DNA from 3 places in the Ensifer sp. SL37 genome. Region 3 is predicted to be linked to each of the others. Evidence: predicted binding sites of a transcription regulator. Region 3 holds the regulator's gene; each other region holds the start of a gene.

Region 1 (7,441 bases), 850 kb from region 3:
ATTTCGCCGAGCCGCTTCATCTGCGCCGGACCTGGATGACCCTCGACCGGCTGGTAGGGTTTGGCGGCGGGCGCCTCGGCGCTGCGGGTCAGCATGTCCTCGGGGAGCGTCAGCACGACAGGGCCGGGGCGGCCGGACGTGGCGACCGCGAAGGCGCGGGTGACGAATTCCGGAATGCGGGCGGGATCGTCGATCTCGCCCACCCATTTGGCGACCTCGGTGAAGGCGCGGCGGTATTCGATCTCCTGGAAGGCCTCGCGCTCGCGCGCTTCGCTCTGCACCTGGCCGATGAAGAGGATCATCGGGATCGAATCCTGCTTGGCGACATGGAGGCCGGCGGAAGCGTTGGTCGCGCCAGGGCCGCGGGTCACCATGCAGATGCCGGGCTCGCCGGTCAGCCGCCCCCAGGCATCCGCCATCATCGCGGCCCCGCCTTCCTGGCGGCAGACGAGCACGTCGATGTCGGTGTCGTAGAGCGCGTCGAGCACGGCGAGATAGCTTTCCCCCGGCACGCAGGCGATGCGCTTCACCCCGTTGGCGACGAGCGCGTCAACGATGAGCTGACCTCCAGTTTTCATGATATTCCTCCCGATGGTCTTTCTTTTGTTTTCAGATGGCTTTGTTGTCAGATGGCTGGCGACACCGGAGCGACGCTCGTGTCCTTGTGCACGCGGCGCTCGCGCCAGATGATGTAGAGGCCGGAGCCGATGATGATGGCGATGCCGAGCCACTTCAGCGCGTCGGGCAGGTCGCCGAAGACGAGCCAGCCGAAGATCGTGGCCGAAACGATTTCGAGATACTGCAGCGGCGCCAGCACCGAGGCCGGGGCGGCGCGATAGGCATAGACGCCGAGCACGCCTGAAATGGTGGCGGTGACGCCGACGCCGAGCAGGTAATACCAGGTGTACCCTTCTGGCCAGACCGGATCGAAGATGCCGGAACCGGTGCCTTCGCCGAAATAAAGCAGCACGAGACAGAAGAGCGCGCCCCAGACGCCGGCGTGAAACTGCATCGACCAGGGGTCCTCATTTTGCGCGACCATGCGGGTGACGAGCAGGAAAACGGCAAGGCCAAAGGCGGCCACAACAGGCAGAAGGGCGATCCAGCCGACCTCCTGCATGCTCGGCTGGATGACGAGCAGCGCGCCGAAGAAGCCGACGCCGCAGGCGGTGTAGCGCCGCCAGCCGATCGTCTCCTTCAGGAAGATGCTGCCGAGGATCGTGAGGATGATCGGCTCGACGAAGAAGATCGCGATCGCGTCGGCGACTTCCATGACCTTCAGCGTGGTAATGAAGGAGAGCATGGTCACAACCAGCAGACCGCCGCGCAATGCGTGCAGCCCGGTCTTCTTCCAGGTGAGATCAAACAGGCTGCCGCGGACAAGCACGATCGGCAGGATGAAGACGACCTGCAGCAGAAAGCGCACGGCGGTGATTTCGGCCGAGGGAACGGTGGCGATCGCGAGCTTGGCGAAGATGTCGATCAGCGGCGACAGAAGCACCGAGATCACCATCAGCGTCAGCCCGAAGGAGATGCGGTTGTGGTCGGCGGCGATCTTAGGAAGCGACATGTCGGCCATGATATTTCCGGTCAGCGCCGCCCTGCGACGGCGCGCAGGCACCAGGCGGCAAAGTCGGCCGTCGCCTCGTCCCGGCCGAGTTCGTTCAGTGTTTCGTGGCGCATGCCGTCATAGACGGTGACGCTAACGTCGCTGAGACCGGCGGCTTTCATCTTCGTGCCAAGCCAGCGGACGGCGTTGCCCATCTCGGTCGACGGGTCAGCGCTGCCGCCGACGAGATGAATGGGCAGGTTTTTCCGGAGCCGCGCCAGCCGGTCGGGCCGGGCGCCATTGAAGGACAGGCGGAAAAGATCGAGCCAGAGCGAGACCGTCGCATCGAAGCCGCAGAGCGGGTCGGCGGCATATTTGGCGACCTCGGCATCGTCGCGCGACAGCCAGTCGAGATCGGTCTTGCGATCCTTGATGGCGCCGCCCCACATGCCGAAGGTGAGCTTGGTCAGAAGCGGGCTCGGCACGTCAGACCCTTTGAGCGCCTTTTCGATCTTCAGGATCACCTGTCCGCCACGGCCGGCAAGGCCCGGCCGGAAGTTGGAGTTCCAGACGGCAAGCGCATCGTAGAGGCCGGGATCGGTTTCGGCGGCATTGAGCGCGATCAGTCCACCCATGGAATGGCCGAAGAGGATGACCGGCAAGCCCGGATGGGCGGTGGTCGCAATCTCCCGCACTGCCCGGATGTCCGCGAATATCTTGTCGAGGCCGTCGCGGCTTGCGAACATCCCAAGCTGGGCGTCAGGCGCCCGCGTCGCGCCGTGGCCGCGATGATCGTGGGCATAGACATGGAAGCCGTGACCGGCCATCGCCTCGGCAAAGCGGGCATATCGGCCGGAATGCTCGGCAAGGCCATGGCTGACGAGAAGGATGCCGCGGGCTTCTGTGGTTGCCGGAAAATGCCGCCAGCTCAAGCTGGCACCGGTCGGGCTCTGATGCGTCTTCACCTGCCCGAACATCTCTACTCCCGGAAGCAATCGACAGACCTTTGAGATTTCAAATCGATTTGCGTGGCAAAGGCAATCGCCGCTTGTTGATCGTTGCGCATGAGGTCACAAGCGATTTGACGGTGCATTACATTAGGGGTTGCAATTTTCCCGTTTTGGGCGATATTTGTTCCCGTTTTGTTTTTGCGGGAGGATATCATGGTCCGTTTTTGTAAAGCGATATCAGGTTCTGTGGCGGGCATCCTGGCAGCGCTGACGCTGTTGCTTGCGTCCGGCGCCTTTGCAGCCGGTGAAGACGCATCCAGGGGTGCTGCGCCGGCAAGTTCAACCAGCCGCACCGACTATGTGCTGGCGGTCAGTTGGCAGCCCGGTTTCTGCGAGACGCGGCCGCAACGCAAGGAATGCGAGAGCCAGACGGCGGAACGCTTCGATGCCACCAACCTCTCGCTGCATGGCCTGTGGCCGCTGCGCAAGAGCTATTGCGGGGGCGCGGCAGAAGCGCGGGCAACCGACCGCAAGGGCAGCTGGCTGGAGCTGCCGAAGCTTGCCATGGCCGACGACACCGCGGCGCGGCTGCTTATCGCCATGCCCGGCGTGCAATCCGGTCTCGACCGGCACCAGTGGCTGCGAAGCGGCACCTGCCAGAGCGGCTCGGTCGACGACTATTTCTCGGTGCAGCTGCGCATGCTGGAAGAGCTCAACCGCTCGGCGGTCGGGGCACTTTTCCGCCAACGTGTCGGCGCGGAACTCGATGAGGCGGCGATCAAGCAGGCCTTCGACCAGAGTTTTGGCGCTGGAGCCGGCGACCGGGTGCGCATGCGCTGCCAGACCGTGCAGGGCCGCAGCATCATCACCGGGCTGACGATCGGGCTCACGGGCGATGTCATGAAGGCTGCGAGCCTCGGGCCGCTGATCCAGGCCGCAGGCACGACCGAGTTCAAATGCGCCAAGGGTATCGCCGATACTGCCGGTCGCGGGTAGGGCGTTTCGCCCGGTCGGCCGTGGCAGCGCCTTATGGTGCGGCCTGGACCGCGCCGGCTTTAGGCGCCTTCCGGGAGAGCCTGCCGGGCGTTCCGATGGGGATGTTCGTTTTGGGATAGGGCGGGGGCGGATGCCTTTGATCATTGCCCCCTTCCTATAATTCGCCTACATAGCGGGCAAATTTCCTTATCCCTGCGGAGCATTCCCTCATGGCACGTCAGTTCATCTATCATATGGCCGGGCTTAATAAGTCCTACGGCGCGAAGAAGGTTCTCGAGAACGTTCATCTGTCGTTCTACCCGGATGCCAAGATCGGTATCCTCGGCCCCAACGGCGCCGGTAAGTCGACGGTTCTGCGCATCATGGCCGGCCTCGACAAGGAATTCACCGGCGAGGCCTGGGTGGCCGAAGGTGCGACCGTCGGATACCTGCCGCAGGAGCCGCAGCTCGATCCGACGAAGACGGTGCTTGAAAACGCCATGGAAGGGGTTGCCAAGAAGAAGGCGATCGTCGACCGCTACAACGAACTGATGATGAACTATTCCGACGAGACGGCGGAAGAGGGCGCCAAGCTCCAGGATATCATCGACAGCCAGAACCTCTGGGATCTGGAAAGTCAGGTCGAAATGGCCATGGAAGCGCTGCGCTGCCCGCCGGGCGACGCGGAAGTCACCAACCTGTCGGGCGGTGAAAAGCGTCGTGTCGCGCTCTGCAAGCTGCTGCTCTCGCAGCCGGACCTGCTGCTCCTCGACGAACCGACCAACCACCTCGACGCCGAGACGATCGCCTGGCTCGAAAAGCACCTGCGCGAGTATCCGGGCGCCGTGCTGATGATCACCCACGACCGTTACTTCCTCGACAACGTCACCGGCTGGATCCTCGAGCTCGACCGCGGCCGCAGCATCCCCTACGAGGGCAACTACTCGGCCTACCTGGTTGCGAAGGCCAAGCGCATGCAGCAGGAAGGTCGCGAAGAGGCGTCCCGCCAGAAGGCGATCGCTCGCGAACAGGAATGGATCGCATCCAGCCCCAAGGCTCGTCAGGCCAAGTCCAAGGCGCGTATCCGCTCCTATGACGAACTGGTCAACGCGGCGGAAAACCAGCGCCCCGGCGACGCGCAGATCATCATCCCGGTCGGCGAACGTCTCGGCCAGGTGGTCATCGAGATGGAAGGCGTCACCAAGGGCTATGGCGATCGCCTGCTGATCGACGGCCTGTCGCTGAAGCTGCCGCCGGGCGGCATCGTCGGCATCATCGGCCCGAACGGCGCCGGTAAGACGACGCTCTTCCGCATGATCACCGGCCAGGAACAGCCCGACAGCGGCTCGATCCGCATCGGTGATACCGTGCACCTCGGCTATGTCGACCAGAGCCGCGACGCGCTCGACGGCAACAAGACCGTCTGGGAAGAAATCTCCGGCGGTGCTGAAGTCATCAAGCTCGGCAAGCACGAGATGAACTCGCGCGCCTATTGCTCGACCTTCAACTTCAAGGGCGGCGACCAGCAGCAGAAGGTCGGCAACCTCTCGGGCGGTCAGCGCAACCGCGTTCACCTCGCCAAGATGCTGAAGAACGGCGGCAACGTGCTGCTGCTCGACGAACCGACCAACGACCTCGACACCGAGACGCTGGCAGCGCTCGAAATCGCGCTCGAAAACTTCGCCGGTTGCGCCGTTATCATCAGCCACGACCGCATGTTCCTCGACCGCCTTGCCACGCACATCCTCGCCTTTGAAGGAGACAGCCAGGTCGAGTGGTTCGAAGGCAACTTCGAAGACTACGAGAAGGACAAGATCCGCCGCCTCGGCCCGGACTCGGTCAACCCGAAGCGCGTCACCTACAAGCGGCTGACGCGCTGATTTCAGCCGCCGCCATATCGTGGCGCTGGACCTTGCTGCGTCCGTTGAAGCGGGCGCTGCAACATTTGTTCTAGGAACGGGCGAGGCGCAGGCTTCGCCCGTTTTCCTTTGTCTGCTGACCTGAGGCGAAGACCAGCTGTCGCTCGGTTGCGCGCCAGGGTCTGTTTATCGCTGTGCCCGCGCGGGGGATGAACGTGCGGGACGCTCCAGGGGTCGGCGTAGCGATCAGCTCTGCGGTTGCCGTCCCGATGGCGGGCGCGAACGGGCGTCTGCAGGTTTGTCTATCGCTGCGGCGAGATGGGCTGGCGGCTGACGCGTACCTGGGGCGGCAGAGACGCGGATAGGGTGGCGTCCCAACACCGGGAAGGGCGCCGGGTTTGTCACGGTTGTGTGGGCCCTCATTCGGGTCGTGAAGCCGGCCTATTAGACGGCCTGTGCAGGCCTTCAGACGTGCCGCCCGAGGTGTCGTTTGTGGCGCATGGCGTCCATACACAAGCATCTGTTCCGCCGGCGCCATTGTTTGGCCTCTCCGCGCAAATCCGCTTGCGTCACCACCGCAAATCACATAAACATATCTTTATGTGTTGATGGGGATCGCTATGGCTCTGCAGAGAGAACTGGGTCTGGATGCGTTGGTGGACGTGCTGAAGGCGGCGGGCGAGCCGACCCGCATGCGTCTCGTCGCGCTTCTCGCCGCCGGGGATCTGACCGTCACCGATCTTACCGAAATTCTCGGTCAATCGCAGCCACGCATTTCCAGGCATCTGAAGCTGCTGGCGGAGGTCGAGCTGATCGACCGCTACCAGGAGGGCGCCTGGGCCTATTTCCGCCTCCGTCAGGACGGTGCCCGGGTCGGGCTCGTGCGGGCGATGCTGGCTTCCGCCTCCGTCGACGACGCGGTGTTGGCGCGTGATGCAGCCCGGCTTACCACCTTGAAGAAGGCGCGCTCGGAGAAGGCGCAGGCCTATTTCAGCCGCAACGCCGCCGGCTGGGACGAGCTTCGCCGCCTGCATGTCAGCGAGCGTGACGTCGAGGCGAAGCTGCGCGAAATGGTGGGCGACGAGCCGGTCGAAAGCTTGCTCGATCTCGGCACCGGCACAGGCCGCATCCTGCAGCTGTTCGAGGGCCTCTATCGGCGCGGTATCGGTGTCGACGCCAGCCGCGACATGCTTGCGGTGGCGCGCTCCAATCTCGATCGCGCCGGCATCACCAAGGCGTCGATCCGCCATGGGGACATCTTCAACCTGCCGCTCGACGGCCAGACCTTCGACCTCGTCACCATTCACCAGGTACTGCATTTCCTCGAAGAGCCGGAAGCCGCGATCGCGGAAGCCGCGCGCATGCTGATGCCGGGTGGACGGCTGGTCATCATCGACTTCGCGCCGCACGGGCTTGAGCATCTGCGCGACGAGCACGCCCATGCGCGCCTCGGCTTCTCGCACCAGGCGATGGCCGATTGGCTGGCGAAGGCTGGCCTTGTGCTCGAGAAGACCACGGATCTTTCGCCTGAGGGGGCGAATGATGGAAAATTGACGGTGACGATCTGGCTCGCGCGTGATCGGCGGGCCGTGAACGAGAATGAAACGCCGCGGCCGCGTGTCCAGGCGGGGGGAGTATAATAATGACGGCACAGACGCTTTACCCGGCCGAACGCGGCAATCTCCGGCTCTCCTTCGAATATTTCCCGCCCAAGACCGACGAGATGGAAGCGCAGCTCTTCCAGACGGCAGACGACCTTTCGGTCTTCGGTCCGGCCTTCATCACCGTCACCTACGGCGCCGGCGGCTCGACCAAGGCGCGTTCGCTGACGACGGTCAGGCGCTTGATCGCGGAAAGCGGCTTTGCCAATACCGCCGCGCACCTGACCTGCGTCGGCGCGCCGAAGGCGGAGGTCGATGCGGTGATCGACGAATATCTCAGCTTCGGCGTCCGCCACTTCGTGGCGCTGCGCGGCGATCCCCAGGGCGGCATCGGCAGCACTTACCAGCCGCATCCCGAGGGTTACGCCAGCAGCACCGACCTCGTGCGGGCGATCCGTGCGCGCGGGGACGACATCGAGATTTCCGTCTCCTCCTATCCGGAGAAGC
Region 2 (7,441 bases), 180 kb from region 3:
TGTCATAGGTGACGACCGGAACGCCGCGGGTCTCGAGCACTTCGAGTGTCTTCGGAATGTCGAGGATCGCCTTCGCGCCGGCGCAGACGACGATGACACCGGTGCGGGCGAGTTCATCGAGGTCGGCGGAGATGTCAAAGGAGAGCTCGGCGCCACGGTGCACGCCGCCGATGCCGCCGGTCGCAAAGACGCGGATGCCGGCGCGGGCAGCAGCGATCATCGTCGCGGCGACGGTCGTCGCGCCGGTGCGGCGCTCGGCGATCGCGAAAGCGAGATCGGCGCGCGAGACCTTCATCGCGCCCTGGGTCTTGGCCAGTTCTTCGAGCTTGGCATCGTCAAGGCCGATATGCAGTACGCCATGAATGACGGCGATGGTCGCCGGCACGGCACCCTGTTCCCGGATGATCGCTTCAACGCTGCGGGCCATGTTCAGGTTGCCCGGGTAGGGCATGCCATGGGTGATGATGGTCGATTCCAGCGCCACGATCGGCGCGCCACGCGCCTTGGCGGCTGCGACCTCGTCGGAATATTCCATCGGCAGGAAGGGGGAAGCGGGTTTGGTCATGGTCTTTCCTTGGGAGTTCTGCTGGCAAATGTCATGACAGCATTTGGGGCGTGGGCACAAGGGCCAGCGCCTGTTCGAGATTGGCCGCGGACATCTCTTCGGATGCGGCCAAGGGAGAACGCAACGTCAAACCGGCGGCTGCGATGCCGTGCCGCAGGCAATCGGCGATGTTGCGGCCGGCAAGGCGGGCGGAAAGGAAGCCGGAGGCGAGCGCGTCGCCGGCGCCGGTGACGTCGGCAAGGGCGGGCAGGGCCGGCGGCACGACGACACAGGCGCTGTCGCCCTCGAAGGCAACGACCGTACGGCCGCCCCGGGTCACGACGCCTCCGTTGATGCCGAGACCGCGCAACAGGGCCGGCCATTCTTCCGCCTCGGCCGCCTCCTTGCCGGTCAGCGCCCGCGCCTCGGATTCGTTCATGAACAGGAACGAGAGATGCGAGAGGCACGGCCGGTAGCGGATGACCTTGGCCGGCGAAACAGCGATGCCGGCGACGAGGCGGCCGTTGCCGGCAGCCGACTGGGCAAGTGCGGCGATCGTTTCTTCCGGCAGGTTGGCATCGGTCAGCACCAGCTTGCTCGCGGCGATGACCTCGCGGAGCGCCCGCCGCTGCAACTGCCGTGGCGAGAACAGCCGGTAGAGTTCCATGTCGGCGAGCGCAATCACCAGATTGCCGTCGTTTTCGAGGATCGCCGTATAGCTCGGCGTCTGGCGGTCAAGAAAGGTGAGGGGACTGTCGATGACGCCAGCGGCGGCCGCGGCTACGGTCACCATCTCGCCGGCCGCATCACCGCCGCGGGTGCTGATCATGCGCACGCTGTGGCCAAGCCGCGCCAGGTTGCGCGCGGCATTGAAACCACCGCCGCCCGCTTCTTCGAACCAGCTTCCCGGATTGCTCGACCCGGGCGCTGTCGTTCCCGATATACGGCCGCGCCTGTCGATATGCGCGCCACCGAAAACGGCGATGTCAGCTTGCGTCATGAATGTTCCTCTGCTTGGCCGATCGGCCGAATATCTATTGGCATCCTGCAATGCCGCGTCGCAAATCGCCACGCGCCCGACCTGTCCAAAGTCTCATGCGCAGGCGAATCGGCCGAGCCCTGCCGGGCAGGTTCGAAGGGCTGGCGCCAACATTCGAAAACTCTGGTTTCGTTCCGTGAACAAGAATCGAACGTATCGTGAAAAGCTATTGTTTTTCAATGTGTTGTCGCGCTCTTGCAAATACGGAACAAAACATGTACAAAAACTCCTGCGGCGGCTTCATTGCCTCGGTAGCTTCAATAACCTAAAGGTGGACCAAATGGCACAAAACTCTTTGCGGCTCGTAGAGGACAAATCGGTGGATAAAAGCAAGGCACTTGAAGCGGCACTTTCCCAGATCGAACGTTCGTTCGGTAAGGGATCGATCATGAAGCTCGGTGGGAAGGACAGCATCATTGAGATCGAGACGGTTTCGACCGGCTCTCTCAGCCTCGACATCGCGCTCGGCATTGGCGGCCTGCCGAAGGGCCGCATCGTTGAAATTTACGGCCCGGAAAGCTCGGGTAAGACGACGCTGGCGCTGCAGACCGTCGCCGAAGCACAGAAGAAGGGCGGCATCTGCGCCTTCGTCGATGCTGAACACGCGCTTGACCCGGTTTATGCCCGTAAGCTCGGCGTCGATCTCGAAAACCTCTTGATCTCGCAGCCCGACACCGGCGAGCAGGCTCTGGAAATCACCGACACACTGGTGCGCTCCGGCGCGATCGACGTTCTCGTCGTCGACTCGGTTGCCGCACTTGTGCCGCGCGCCGAAATCGAAGGCGAAATGGGCGACAGCCTGCCGGGCATGCAGGCCCGCCTGATGAGCCAGGCGCTGCGCAAGCTGACGGCGTCGATCTCCAAGTCGAACTGCATGGTCATCTTCATCAACCAGATCCGCATGAAGATCGGCGTCATGTTCGGTTCGCCGGAAACCACCACCGGCGGCAACGCGCTGAAGTTCTACGCCTCGGTTCGCCTCGACATCCGCCGCATCGGCTCGGTCAAGGAGCGCGAAGAGGTCGTCGGCAACCAGACCCGCGTCAAGGTCGTCAAGAACAAGATGGCGCCTCCCTTCAAGCAGGTCGAATTCGACATCATGTATGGCGAGGGCGTATCGAAGACCGGCGAACTGGTCGACCTCGGCGTCAAGGCCGGCATCGTCGAAAAGTCTGGCGCCTGGTTCTCCTACAACAGCCAGCGTCTCGGCCAGGGCCGCGAGAACGCCAAGACGTTCCTGCGCGACAATCCGGATCTCGCGCGCGAAATCGAGACGGCGCTGCGCCAGAACGCCGGCCTGATCGCTGATCGGTTCCTCGAGAATGGCGGTCCGGAAGCGGACGACGGTGACGAGCCGCCGGAAGCATAAGCCGCTCGGCCCACTGAGGTTACCAGAAAACCGGTCGTCCCGTGGGCGGCCGGTTTTTTGCTGGCGTCTGGACAGTCGGATATGTGAGCGATAAAAGCCTTTGGTTCCGGCGACCCAGCGCGTTGGAGGGTGCGGTCACCACGGGTGGCCGCAGGGTTTAGGGACAATGGCTTAGTGGCGCGGCATGGGCCGTACCCGGGCCGGATTTGGTGCTTAAGAATAGGACGCAAGATGAGCGGCGTGAATGAAATCCGGTCGACCTTTCTCGACTATTTCCGCAGGAACGGTCACGAGGTCGTGTCGTCGAGCCCGTTGGTGCCGCGCAATGACCCGACATTGATGTTCACCAATGCCGGCATGGTGCAGTTCAAGAACGTCTTCACCGGCCTGGAGCAGCGTCCCTATTCGACGGCCGTTACGGCGCAGAAGTGCGTTCGCGCCGGCGGCAAGCACAACGACCTCGACAATGTCGGCTACACCGCGCGTCACCACACCTTCTTCGAAATGCTCGGCAACTTCTCCTTCGGCGATTACTTCAAGGAGAACGCGATCGAGCTCGCCTGGAACCTGATCACCAAGGAGTATGGCCTCGACGCCAAGCGCCTGCTGGTCACGGTCTACCACACCGACGACGAGGCCTTCGATCTCTGGAAGAAGATCGCCGGTTTCTCCGACGACCGCATCATCCGCATCCCGACCAGTGACAACTTCTGGGCCATGGGCGATACCGGCCCCTGCGGCCCGTGCTCGGAAATCTTCTACGACCACGGCGACCATATCTGGGGCGGACCTCCGGGCTCGGCCGACGAAGACGGCGACCGCTTCATTGAGATCTGGAACCTCGTCTTCATGCAGTACGAGCAGATCACCAAGGAAGAGCGGGTCAACCTACCGCGTCCGTCGATCGATACCGGCATGGGCCTCGAGCGTCTCGCAGCCGTTCTCCAGGGCGAGCACGACAACTACGACATCGACCTCTTCCGCGCGCTGATCGCGGCTTCGGAAGAAGCGACCGGCGTCAAGGCTGAGGGCGACCGTCGCGCCAGCCATCGCGTCATTGCCGACCACCTGCGTTCGTCCGCCTTCCTGATCGCCGACGGCGTGCTGCCGTCGAACGAAGGCCGCGGCTACGTGCTTCGCCGCATCATGCGTCGTGCGATGCGTCACGCGCAGCTGCTGGGCGCCCAGGATCCGTTGATGTGGAAGCTCTTGCCGGCACTCGTCGGCCAGATGGGCCGCGCCTATCCGGAACTGGTGCGCGCGGAAGCGCTGATCTCCGAGACGCTGAAGCTTGAGGAAACCCGTTTCCGCAAGACGCTGGAGCGCGGTCTCAATCTGCTGTCCGACGCATCTGCCGATCTGTCTGAAGGCGACCAGTTCAACGGTGAAACCGCCTTCAAGCTCTACGACACCTACGGCTTCCCGCTCGACCTGACCCAGGACGCGCTGCGCGCCAAGGGTATCACCGTCGATACCGACGCCTTCTCGGTTGCCATGGAGCGCCAGAAGGCCGAAGCCCGCGCCAACTGGGCCGGTTCCGGTGAAGCTGCGACCGAGACCATCTGGTTCGAGCTCAAGGAAAAGCACGGCGCGACCGATTTCCTCGGCTATGACACCGAGACCGCCGAGGGCGTGATCCAGGCGATCGTGCGCGATGGCGCTGTCGTAGCAACCGCCGCCAAGGGCGACACCGTCCAGGTGGTGCTCAACCAGACGCCGTTCTACGGCGAGTCGGGCGGCCAGATGGGCGATACCGGCACGATCACGACGGAAAGCGGCAAGCTCACCGTCACCGACACGCAGAAGCGCGGCGAGGGGCTCTTCGTCCACTTCGCGACCGTGGCCGAAGGCACGGTCAAGACCGGCGAAGCCGCCCAGCTCGACGTCGATCACGCCCGCCGCTCGCGCCTGCGCGCCAACCATTCGGCAACGCACCTGCTGCATGAGGCGCTTCGCGAAGTGCTCGGCACCCACGTGGCCCAGAAGGGCTCGCTGGTAGCGCCGGAACGCCTGCGCTTTGACGTTTCTCATCCGAAGCCGATGACGGCCGAGGAGCTGAAGGTCGTTGAAGAGATGGCCAACGAGATCATCGTCCAGAACACGCCGGTGACCACGCGCCTGATGAGCGTCGATGATGCGATTGCCGAAGGTGCGATGGCGCTCTTCGGCGAGAAGTACGGCGATGAGGTTCGCGTCGTCTCGATGGGCCGCGGCATTCACGGCTCCAAGGCCAACCGCGCTTATTCCGTCGAACTCTGCGGCGGCACGCACGTGTCTGCCACCGGTGACATCGGCCTGGTGCGCGTCGTCTCGGAAAGCGCCGTCGGCGCCGGCGTTCGTCGCCTCGAGGCGCTGACCGGTGAAGCGGCACGCGCTTATCTGAACGAGCAGGACGAGCGCGTGAAGACGCTCGCCAACACGCTGAAGGTTCAGCCGGGCGACGTGCTCGGCCGCGTCGAGGCGCTGCTCGACGAGCGCCGCAAGCTGGAACGCGAGCTGACTGAGGCCAAGAAGAAGCTGGCACTCGGTGGTGGCGGCGAAGCGGGTTCGGCCGATGCCGCCCGCGAAATCGCCGGCGTTCGCTTCCTCGGCAAGGTCGTTTCGGGCGTCGAGCCCAAGGATCTGAAGAGCCTGGCCGATGACGGCAAGAAGAGCCTCGGCTCCGGCGTCGTTGCCTTCGTCGGTGTTTCCGGCGATGGCAAGGCAAGCGCGGTCGTTGCCGTGACCGACGACTTGACCTCCAAGCTCAGCGCCGTTGACCTCGTTCGCGTCGCATCCGCCGCTCTCGGCGGAAAGGGCGGCGGCGGCCGTCCCGACATGGCCCAGGCCGGCGGTCCGGATGGCGACAAGGCGGCCGAAGCGATCGAAGCGGTTGCCGTCGCACTCGCCGGCTGATTGGTACCCGCAGCAGAATAGGAAAAGGGGCGTCCGTTGCGGCGCCCTTTTTGTTTGCATCGGGCAGGGCTTGTGTAGCTTCACGCTCGCGGTCCCGCGAGCCCCCTCCGGTCGTGCGTGTCATACCCCGCCGGATCACCAGCCCACACGAACAGAGCCTCGGCGCCTCGGACGGTCAAACCGAAACGTGATTGCTGGCCAAGGCACCGTTCTGGGGTCCTGTATCGCGGAAGGCTCGTACAAATCTCAGTCGAAGCACGCCCGCAACTCCGCAGGATTTGTCAAATTGATCTATGGTCTACCCATCCGTGAGCAAAGCGCGAAAGGTTGGACATGGAAGAGCGGGTAGCGTGGGCGACCTATGAACGGCGTCTGCACCGGGTCAGCGACTACATCTACGGTCATCTCGACAGCGATCTCGACCTTGATCGCCTTTCCGAGATTGCCTGTCTGTCGCCGCACCATTGGCACCGGATCTACCGGGCCGTTCACCGCGAGACGCTGGCAGGAACGGTGAAGCGGCTGCGGCTGCAGCGGGCAGCGGCCGATCTCGCCCAGACCGATCTTCCTGTCGAAACGATCGCGCAGCGCTCTGGCTATCCCAATCTGCAATCCTTCAACCGCACCTTCAAGGCCGCCTATGGGCTGCCGCCGGCGCGATACCGCAAGGAGGGGAGCCATGTCGCCTTTGAAACCGCTTCAACGGAAGGAATTCCAGACATGTATGAAGTCACCCTGAAGGACGTCGAAGCCTTCGACCTCGTCGGCGTCGCCCACACCGGCTCCTATATGGAGATCGGCAAGGCGTTCGAGACGCTCTATGGCACCCTCTTTTCACGACAATTGTTCCGGCCGGACATGGAGATGATCGGCATCTACCTCGACGATCCGGAACTGGTGCCGGCGGAAAAACTGCGCTCCTTTGCCTGCGTCAGCGCGCGCGGACCGATGCCGGCGGAGGCGCCGTTGACCCCGCAGCATCTCGACGGCGGCCGCTATGCGGTGCTTCGCCACAAAGGCCCTTACGCGGATATGCCGAAGGCCTACCAATGGCTCTACGGCACATGGCTGCCGCAGTCCGGCCGCGATATCCGCGACAGCCTGATGTTCGAGAAATATCTCAACAATCCCCGCGAAGTTGCGCCGACCGAACTCTTGAGCGAGATCTATCTGCCTTTGAAGTGACAGACACCCGAGCACACACCCGCAATTGACGAATCAGTGTCCGAGCGGCACCTTTTGGTTCGGCGTGGCCTGCGCCGAACCTCCAAAGATCGTCCCCAGCACGATCCTTTCACGGAGGCAAAGGGACTTCAGTCTCGGGTCGCAATCTCGGTCCCACCGTTTCGGGTCCGGTTGCTGGGGAACTTGCCCGAGACGCGAAAGGCCCTGTGATGACTGAAAACCGAAATTTCAAACGGCGTGTTCGCGCCCGTGCCGCCAAGACCGGCGAATCCTATACAACTGCACTCATGCATCTTCGCCAGGCGTGGGCGGAAGACTTGGTGGCGCAACCAAGATTGCTGCGCCTGGCCGTGGCGCAATCCGGCTATTTCGACGATCCCCGCGATGCGGCGGCCCTTCACCATGCCGG
Region 3 (7,441 bases):
TGGTCGGCAGAGCAATCAGATAGGCCGGATTGGCCGGCATGATCTGGTCCTGGCACCAATCCAGATCGTCCAGGCTGACGGTCATGTGCAGGGTCGTGCATATATCGAGACCGATGGTCAGCCCATGGAGCTTGCCCATGACCATGTCCTCGAGGCAGCACCGCACGAGTTGTTCTCGGCTCTTGAAGACCTCCGGCCCAATGAAGCCGGCAACATCGTTGACATGCAGCCATGCGCCTTTCGGCTGCACTTTCGCAAGCTCCATGCCGACAGCCCGGCTGAACCCGTACTTCCGGGACTCAAGCACCATCATGTCGACGCCGTTTGCCGCGCCGTTGGTGAATTCCGAGCCCTGTCCGGTTTCGAAGTAAAGGCCGTACCGCTCCCCTGCCTTGGCGCGCGCGTACTTCAGGATCTTCTCATTGGTTATATCGAAGATCTTGTTGCAATCATCCGTACCGGCAAGGCTCTGGAACACGGTGGAAACTGTGCCGGGGAAGTCCTCGCTCACTTCGCCTTGGACGTCGATGTGAGCGAGCACGCACCACGGAATGACGTCGACCAGCTTGAACGTATCCACGATGTCCTTGAGCGCCCGCTCCACCGTGACGACGCTGTCGACGGTGCTGTCCACCGGGTTGGTGCCGATGACGATGTCGCCGGTCGCATAGGAAAACGCATCGAAGACCTGCCACATGATGTCGTCGGGGTGGTCGGTCGGCGAATTCGGCTGGATACGTGCGCCCATGTATCCCTTGGCGCCCAACTTGGTGCCGGGCATGACATTGAAAATCTTCTGGCTGACGGTGATCAACTCTTCATTGCTCATCAGCTTCGGCACGCAGCCGATGGTATCGCTGGTCAGGCCATACATGACGCCTTTGATCTCATCTTCCGATTTGGTCAGAAGAAACTCCTTCAGCTGGCCCATCGTCCAGTCTTTCAGCTTTTCTTGTTGAGCCCTGTCGGTGGTCTGCCAAATCAGTCGTTGCAGATCGTCCTCAAACAGCGGGTGCTGATCGAGGTCTGTGATTTTCGTTCTTGCCAGGAGGGCTCGGGCGTTCGTTCGGGACGTATCATTTTCCGCAGCCACGGCGATCGTCTGGTCTCCTTCCTTGAACGCATTCGCGCATCCCAGAACCTGCCGATAGGTCGTCTCGTCAAAGCCGCCCTTGATCCTGCTGATATAGGCAAAGACGTCCTCATCCCGCTTCACGTCGTTGATCACGAGGTTGCTTGGGCCTGGCGCGGCACGGGCAGCATGACTGTAGGCTGTTAGCGTGGCCGCCGCAGTTCCCGCCACCAGCAGGAGATCGCGCCTGGACAGTGCATGCTGGTCTGAGAACATGCCTTTGCTCATTGCCATTTCCTTTCTGCAAAAGGTCTATCGGCATCTCGCCGGAAGGCCCTCTGGTGACCGGCGATCTAAGGAAGGCGCATAAGAGTAAATGCTCGACACGTGTCGCTTGGGCATCGACACGGACCCGGCGAGCCTCGACCAGCCGGGCCTGTCAAAGTCGATTACTGCAGGCTCATCACGATGCGACCGTCGATCTTCCCGGCTTCCATGCGGCGGAAGATCTCGTTGATATTCTCGAGGCTATCCCACGAGAAATGCGGCGCGACTTTGCCTTCAGCGGCGAACTGGAGCGACTCTTCCAGGTCCTGGCGGGTGCCGACGATCGATCCACGCACGGTGATGCGCTTAAGAACAGTCTCAAAGACCGGTACCGAGATCATACCTGGGGGCAAGCCGACGAGCGCCATGGTGCCGCGCGAACGCAGGAAACCGAACGCCTGTTCCATCGCAGCGGGCGAGACTGCAGTCACAAGCGCTCCATGCACGCCGCCGGTGGCCTTGATTACCTGCTCGACCGCATCCTTGGCCTTGCCGTTGACTGTCAGGTCGGCGCCCAATTGCTTTGCAAGTGCCAGCTTGTCGTCGAAGATGTCCGCCGCGACGACATGCATGCCCATCGCCTTTGCGTACTGCACGGCCATGTGGCCAAGCCCCCCGATGCCGGAGATGGCAACCCATTCACCGGGACGGACTTCCGTTTCCTTCAACCCCTTGTAAACGGTGACCCCGGCACACAGAACCGGCGCGGCAGGACCGAACTCCAGCCCATTGGGCAGGCTGCCAACGAAATCAGGATCCGCCAGGCCATATTCGGCGAATGTCCCGTTGACCGAGTATCCCGTGTTCGACTGGGCCGCACACAGCGTCTCCCAACCGGTGCGGCAATGCGGACAGTAGCCGCAGGCGCTGTGAAGCCAGGGAACGCCGACCCTGTCGCCCTCTTTCACTCTTTTGACACCGGCGCCGACCGCCGAGACATAGCCGACACCCTCGTGCCCGGGAATGAATGGTGGGCTGGGCTTCACCGGCCAGTCGCCATTTGCAGCATGGAGATCGGTATGGCAAACGCCCGTTGCTTCGTATTTCACCAGGATCTGTCCCGGCTGCGGCGTGGGCACTGCCACTTCCTCGATCGTCAGGGGCGCGCCGAATTGCCGAACGACGGCTGCCTTCATCGCCTGAGCCATTTGCCAATCCTCCTCCAATCGCCGGGCCACGGAGAGGTTTCTTATGGGAACAGTGGGCCGGCAGGGGCCTATCTCACATACGAAAATCGTGTAATTGGCTCGAGCATCATGGCGCTCACCGCCAGTGCCCGGACGTCATTTCCTGCTTGGCGTATACCGCCAACATTTCAACGCAGTTCACGTAGCGCCATCGTCAGGTTGCAGCGTAAACCCGCCGGCAGAGTTCGACAATGGGTGGAGTGCAGAAGCGGTTCAGAGACCGACTGCCTTCGGCGCCCGGCCGGATCGAACAACGCAGATCGTGCAACGGCGTTCGAGCGGGCGCGCTGGCGCGCGTATTGACAGGATCGGCGCCGGTCGTGTTGACTGAATGCTACGGGGCCGTAGCTCAGTTGGGAGAGCGCCGCAATCGCACTGCGGAGGTCGAGGGTTCGACTCCCTTCGGCTCCACCAAAACGATCAGTAGGTGCCCGGTTGCCGAGGTATCGGAACAGCGGCTGATTTGTCATCAGCAGATCGCCAGTTCGAGTCTCTCTGGGGACACCACCATGCTAAGCCACCGTCCGGCCTTCGCGAAACGCTGCCCGATCCCGTGGCCACCTGTTTTCAGAGGCTGAACGGATCCCGCGCCGATCGCTTCTCGCTCGGTGCACTGAACGGGTCGGCTTTCTTCTCCTTGGACTTGCGGCCCTCGTCGGCGATGATCTCGTCGACCGCCCGCTGGCATTTCATCAGCTCGTCGGCCGCCGGGCCGGTGCCGCGCAGGCTGAGATTTGCGATGACGCGATCTTCAAACGCGATGGCCAAGGCCCGCTTGCGCACGAAGCCCGTCAGGAACTGGGCGTCGGTGACGTTCACGAACAGAAACTTTCCGCTCGCATCACCGGCAGCGGTCGCCGAAGCGCTCCAGGGATCGGTCTTGTCGAAGCGGAAGGTCAGGTCGTACTCTTTGCCGACCTCGAGCGACCTCCAGTCGTCGCTGGCGAAGCTCATATAGAGCGGCGACTCGGAGCCCTTGGGATAGAACCCAAGGCGCAAGGTGACCCCGCCGTCGAATACCGACGAGATGAAGCAGGAGCCCTCCATCGAGGTGTCGGATGCAACGGTCCAGCCGTCGACATCCTTCCACTTGATGATTTCGGACTCCTCAGCCGCGGCCGATCCCGCGGCGATCAGACAGCTTACCAATCCGACCAGCAATCTACGCATGCAAAACCCCCGTTTGCCCGCATTTTGATAGGTCCCCCCGTCACTGTCGAGGGTGCCTAGCCGATCCCAGGCAATATTTTAGGAATATTCACCTCTCTGCGGCAAGCGGACGCGCCCATCACATGGCGAAAGGATCTTTCGACGACTTGGTCTGGCCGCCGCCGGCAAAGGGATCGTTGTTCGGCGCATTGCCACCGGCGCCCGCAAAGGGATCGTTCGCCGCTCCCTGACCGCCATTCGGGATCAAGGCGCTCACCGCCTCCTGGCACTTGAACATCTCGCTTACCGCCTTCATCGAATCACGCAGGCTGAGGCTCGCGACGACGCGCCCCTCGAAGGCCAGCGCCAAGGTGTTTTTGCGAACGAATTCGGTAAAGAAGTCGGTGTTGGAAAAGTTGACGACAAGGGCCTTGGCTCCGGTCAGATCAACACCGAACGCAACGGCCGGCCACTGACGACCACGGTCGAGCTGCAAGGCCACATCGTATTCCCGCTGCGGCTCGATTGATTTCCATTCGGCATTGCCGATCGAAAGAAACGCCAGGTTCGTCGATCCCCGCGGATAAAAGCCGATACGAAGGATAGCGCCGGCGTCATAGCTCGTCGCCGCGTAACACGAGCCTCCCAGGGAAGGATCGGATCCCACCGTCCAGGCGTTGATCCGTTTCCAGATATTCGAACGCCCTTCTTCGGCAGACGCCGCTCCAGCCGTGAGCAACAGGCCGAGCACCACCAACGACAATCTATGCATGCAACCACCCCACTATCCACGCAAAGTTATCTTTTTTTAGAGGCCTGTCGAGACGGTGAAGGCCCTTCCCCGCAGGGATTTTTGCGCGCCCCAGGCCCGATGCGAAAGCTGGCAGCTCCGATGCATTCTCCGCGCCGGTCCATGAAGAACGGCCGAGACGAGCTTGAGATGGAGCGGCTGGCGCAAATCAGCCACAGCCTGCGGGCAAAGAGCTGTTGAACATGGCAGAGTGATCGCCATGCTTGCTGGACTTCGGAACGAAAGCGCGGTTCACATCGTTTACCAACCCGTAGTCCCACCCCTTCATCAAGTGGACGATCACCGTGCTTGCCGCCCTGCTTCTCGCTTCGATAGTCGCATCGCCCAATATGCCTGACGTCAAGCTCAGTGCCGCGACGGTGGATGAACTCCAGACCGATTTCGAACGGGCCGTGCCGTGCCATCAGATCGATGGACGCAATGTTTGGAAGGGCGCGCTCGCGTTCTACATCCAGTCCTTCGTTTATGACGGCGATACGCCCGTTGCGACCGATGCGGCCGACGCAGTGCTTCCGGAAGACAACAGCGCCGAAACGGTGAAGGAGTTCGAAGACGCCTGCTCGGCCTCGCAAGCGACTTAAGTCTCTCCGCGAAGAGAGCCGCGATTCTTTCGAATCACGCGCGCGATTGACCTGCCCGGCGCTGTTTTGGGACGCAACCGTCGCCGAAAACCGCCCCGCTCCCGCAAAAGTGACCAATCGCCCCCCACAGAAGCAGCCAATTGCCTGAATTCACGGAGTTTTAGGCACTTGCGGAACACATATGGAACAGATAGTGTCTGTTCTTGATTTGTTTCACGCCTCTGGAGCGACGTGCCATGCTGACCCGCAAGCAACAGGAATTGCTTCTGTTCATCCACGAACGCATGAAGGAGTCGGGCGTACCGCCGTCTTTCGATGAAATGAAGGATGCGCTCGACCTGGCGTCGAAGTCCGGCATTCACCGCTTGATCACGGCGCTCGAAGAACGCGGGTTCATTCGCCGGTTGCCGAACCGGGCACGCGCGCTCGAAGTCATCAAGCTTCCGGAAGCCTACGCCGCCGGCCAGCAACAGCCGCGCAGGGGCTTCTCGCCGAGCGTGATCGAGGGCAGCCTCGGAAAGCCGCCGGCCGCCGCTCCTGCCACGCCGAAGCCGGCGCCGGTCGCCGAAAGCACGTCTGTTTCCGTCCCGGTGATGGGGCGCATCGCTGCCGGCGTGCCGATCTCGGCGATCCAGAACAACACCCATGACATTACCGTTCCGCTCGACATGATCGGCAGCGGCGAGCATTACGCCCTCGAAGTAAAGGGCGATTCGATGATCGAGGCCGGCATCTTCGATGGCGACACGGTGATCATCCGCAACGGCAACTCGGCCAATCCCGGCGACATCATCGTGGCGCTCGTGGACGACGAGGAAGCGACGCTGAAGCGCTTCCGTCGCAAGGGCGCGTCGATTGCGCTCGAAGCGGCCAACCCCGCCTACGAGACGCGCATTTTCGGACCGGATCGCGTGAAGATCCAGGGCAAGCTCGTCGGGCTGATCCGCCGCTACCATTGAATTCCAGGCAGAACGCCGAATCAGAAGAGCCTCGCCACTGAAAGTGGCGAGGCTCTTTCCATTTAAGGCGACCTGAAATCCAGATCGCTTATTCGTGGATCGTGTATTCGCCGAGTTCGCAGAGATCCTGCGTGTCCTCGGTCGTATCGAGGGCCGAGCCTTCCTCGAATTCGAATCGCATGTCGTATTTGCAGACGTCCCGCCCGTCGGCAATGGTGATCTCCATGCTCTCGCCGGGGTTAAGGACCTGCCGACCGAAAACATCGTCTTCCCATTCATTGACGCCGACCGGCGACGTATAGAAATTCGTCAGTACCGCGCCGGTGTTGTTCTTCAGCTGGAAAACCAGGTCGTCCGCGCGCGCCTCAATAGCGGTCGCCGCAAAACACGCCAACGCCGTCAGGATCAGTCTCTTTTTCATTGATGCCATTGCCTCCGTTCTTAATGTTGACGGACGCTACCGATGCGGTTGATCTCAGCGGAGTCATCGTTCCCCCTCTACCGAATTCACCGAAGCGATAAGATCCGACGGAGGCATAGGAGACGTGGCTTGCGCGGACGTGTCGCGAATTTTACCGCGCTGCCCTAAGGCAGAACGCCAAACCAAATTTAACGAGGTGAGATTATTGGAGGCCTCGCCCGGAATTGAACCGGGGTACAAGGATTTGCAGTCCTCTGCGTCACCACTCCGCCACGAGGCCTCACAGCTCGGATAACCAAGCGTTGGCGCGGATTTAGAATGATTGCCGAAAAACCGCAAGAGGCATTTTCTGAAAAACGCGCCGTCGAATTGCAGGACGGATACTTTCCACAGAACGATCGACGATGACCGCCGATCGTCTCCCAGCTGATCTCAGCACCAGGGCGTCGGGCGCCCTTCCCACGGCCGCACGAGCCCCTCGGAAACGAGTACACGTCCAAGAGATTGGTCACCGCGTGTGACCAGGCGCAGTTTCTCGCCGGCCTTGGCATCTGATCGCCCTCCCGCCGAGATCAGCCTGAAGTCGCCTGCATTCAGCAATTCGCGCAGGCGCTGCTTGGCGTAGAAGCCGCGCGAACGCTCCTTGTCGCAGCTTGCCTGGCGGATTCGCGGTGCATCGACATCGGCGACGCGGATCGTCTCGCCATGGAAGACGAAGGTCGCGCCATCGATCACGCAGTTGTCGTTGCGAATGCCGCAAAAATAGAACTGATCGGTACGGATGGATGCCGTCTTCACCTCTTCATTCGGCCGCACGAGAGGGGTTGGCGGCGTGACGCCGACATTCACCGACGGCACCGGGGCGGCCAGGACAACCTTCGTCGCTGGGTTGGGCTTCGGATTTGGTTTGTGCCTATCCGCCAGCTGCGCAACG

What was found. Region 3 encodes LexA, which represses DNA repair genes until DNA is damaged. Its sites were predicted from a motif close to TGTTCNNNNTGTGTTCNG; they were not measured.
Region 1: a site for LexA is predicted at 2,682-2,699, ahead of OVA00_RS25625 (ribonuclease T2 family protein). Genes of this name have one in related genera too.
Region 2: a site for LexA is predicted at 1,788-1,805, ahead of recA (recombinase RecA). Genes of this name have one in related genera too.

The regions. Positions count from the first base shown of each region.
Region 1 covers NZ_JAPPRN010000006.1:2,792,949-2,800,389, forward strand. The annotation lists gene OVA00_RS25610 (thiamine pyrophosphate-binding protein) at 1-578, opposite strand, end outside; gene OVA00_RS25615 (DMT family transporter) at 626-1,579, opposite strand; gene OVA00_RS25620 (alpha/beta fold hydrolase) at 1,591-2,526, opposite strand; gene OVA00_RS25625 (ribonuclease T2 family protein) at 2,713-3,495, shown strand; gene ettA (energy-dependent translational throttle protein EttA) at 3,705-5,354, shown strand; gene OVA00_RS25635 (ArsR/SmtB family transcription factor) at 5,954-6,973, shown strand; gene metF (methylenetetrahydrofolate reductase [NAD(P)H]) at 6,976-7,441, shown strand, end outside.
Region 2 covers NZ_JAPPRN010000006.1:3,463,120-3,470,560, forward strand. The annotation lists gene OVA00_RS29080 (pseudouridine-5'-phosphate glycosidase) at 1-565, opposite strand, end outside; gene OVA00_RS29085 (carbohydrate kinase family protein) at 597-1,544, opposite strand; gene recA (recombinase RecA) at 1,864-2,952, shown strand; gene alaS (alanine--tRNA ligase) at 3,184-5,847, shown strand; gene OVA00_RS29100 (AraC family transcriptional regulator) at 6,181-7,032, shown strand; gene OVA00_RS29105 (carbon-nitrogen hydrolase family protein) at 7,242-7,441, shown strand, end outside.
Region 3 covers NZ_JAPPRN010000006.1:3,639,675-3,647,115, forward strand. The annotation lists gene OVA00_RS29895 (ethanolamine ammonia-lyase) at 1-1,360, opposite strand, end outside; gene adhP (alcohol dehydrogenase AdhP) at 1,522-2,547, opposite strand; tRNA gene OVA00_RS29905 (tRNA-Ala) at 2,925-3,000, shown strand; gene OVA00_RS29910 (hypothetical protein) at 3,154-3,747, opposite strand; gene OVA00_RS29915 (hypothetical protein) at 3,875-4,489, opposite strand; gene OVA00_RS29920 (hypothetical protein) at 4,876-5,127, shown strand; gene lexA (transcriptional repressor LexA) at 5,364-6,086, shown strand; gene OVA00_RS29930 (hypothetical protein) at 6,175-6,516, opposite strand; tRNA gene OVA00_RS29935 (tRNA-Cys) at 6,714-6,787, opposite strand; gene OVA00_RS29940 (thermonuclease family protein) at 6,940-7,441, opposite strand, start outside.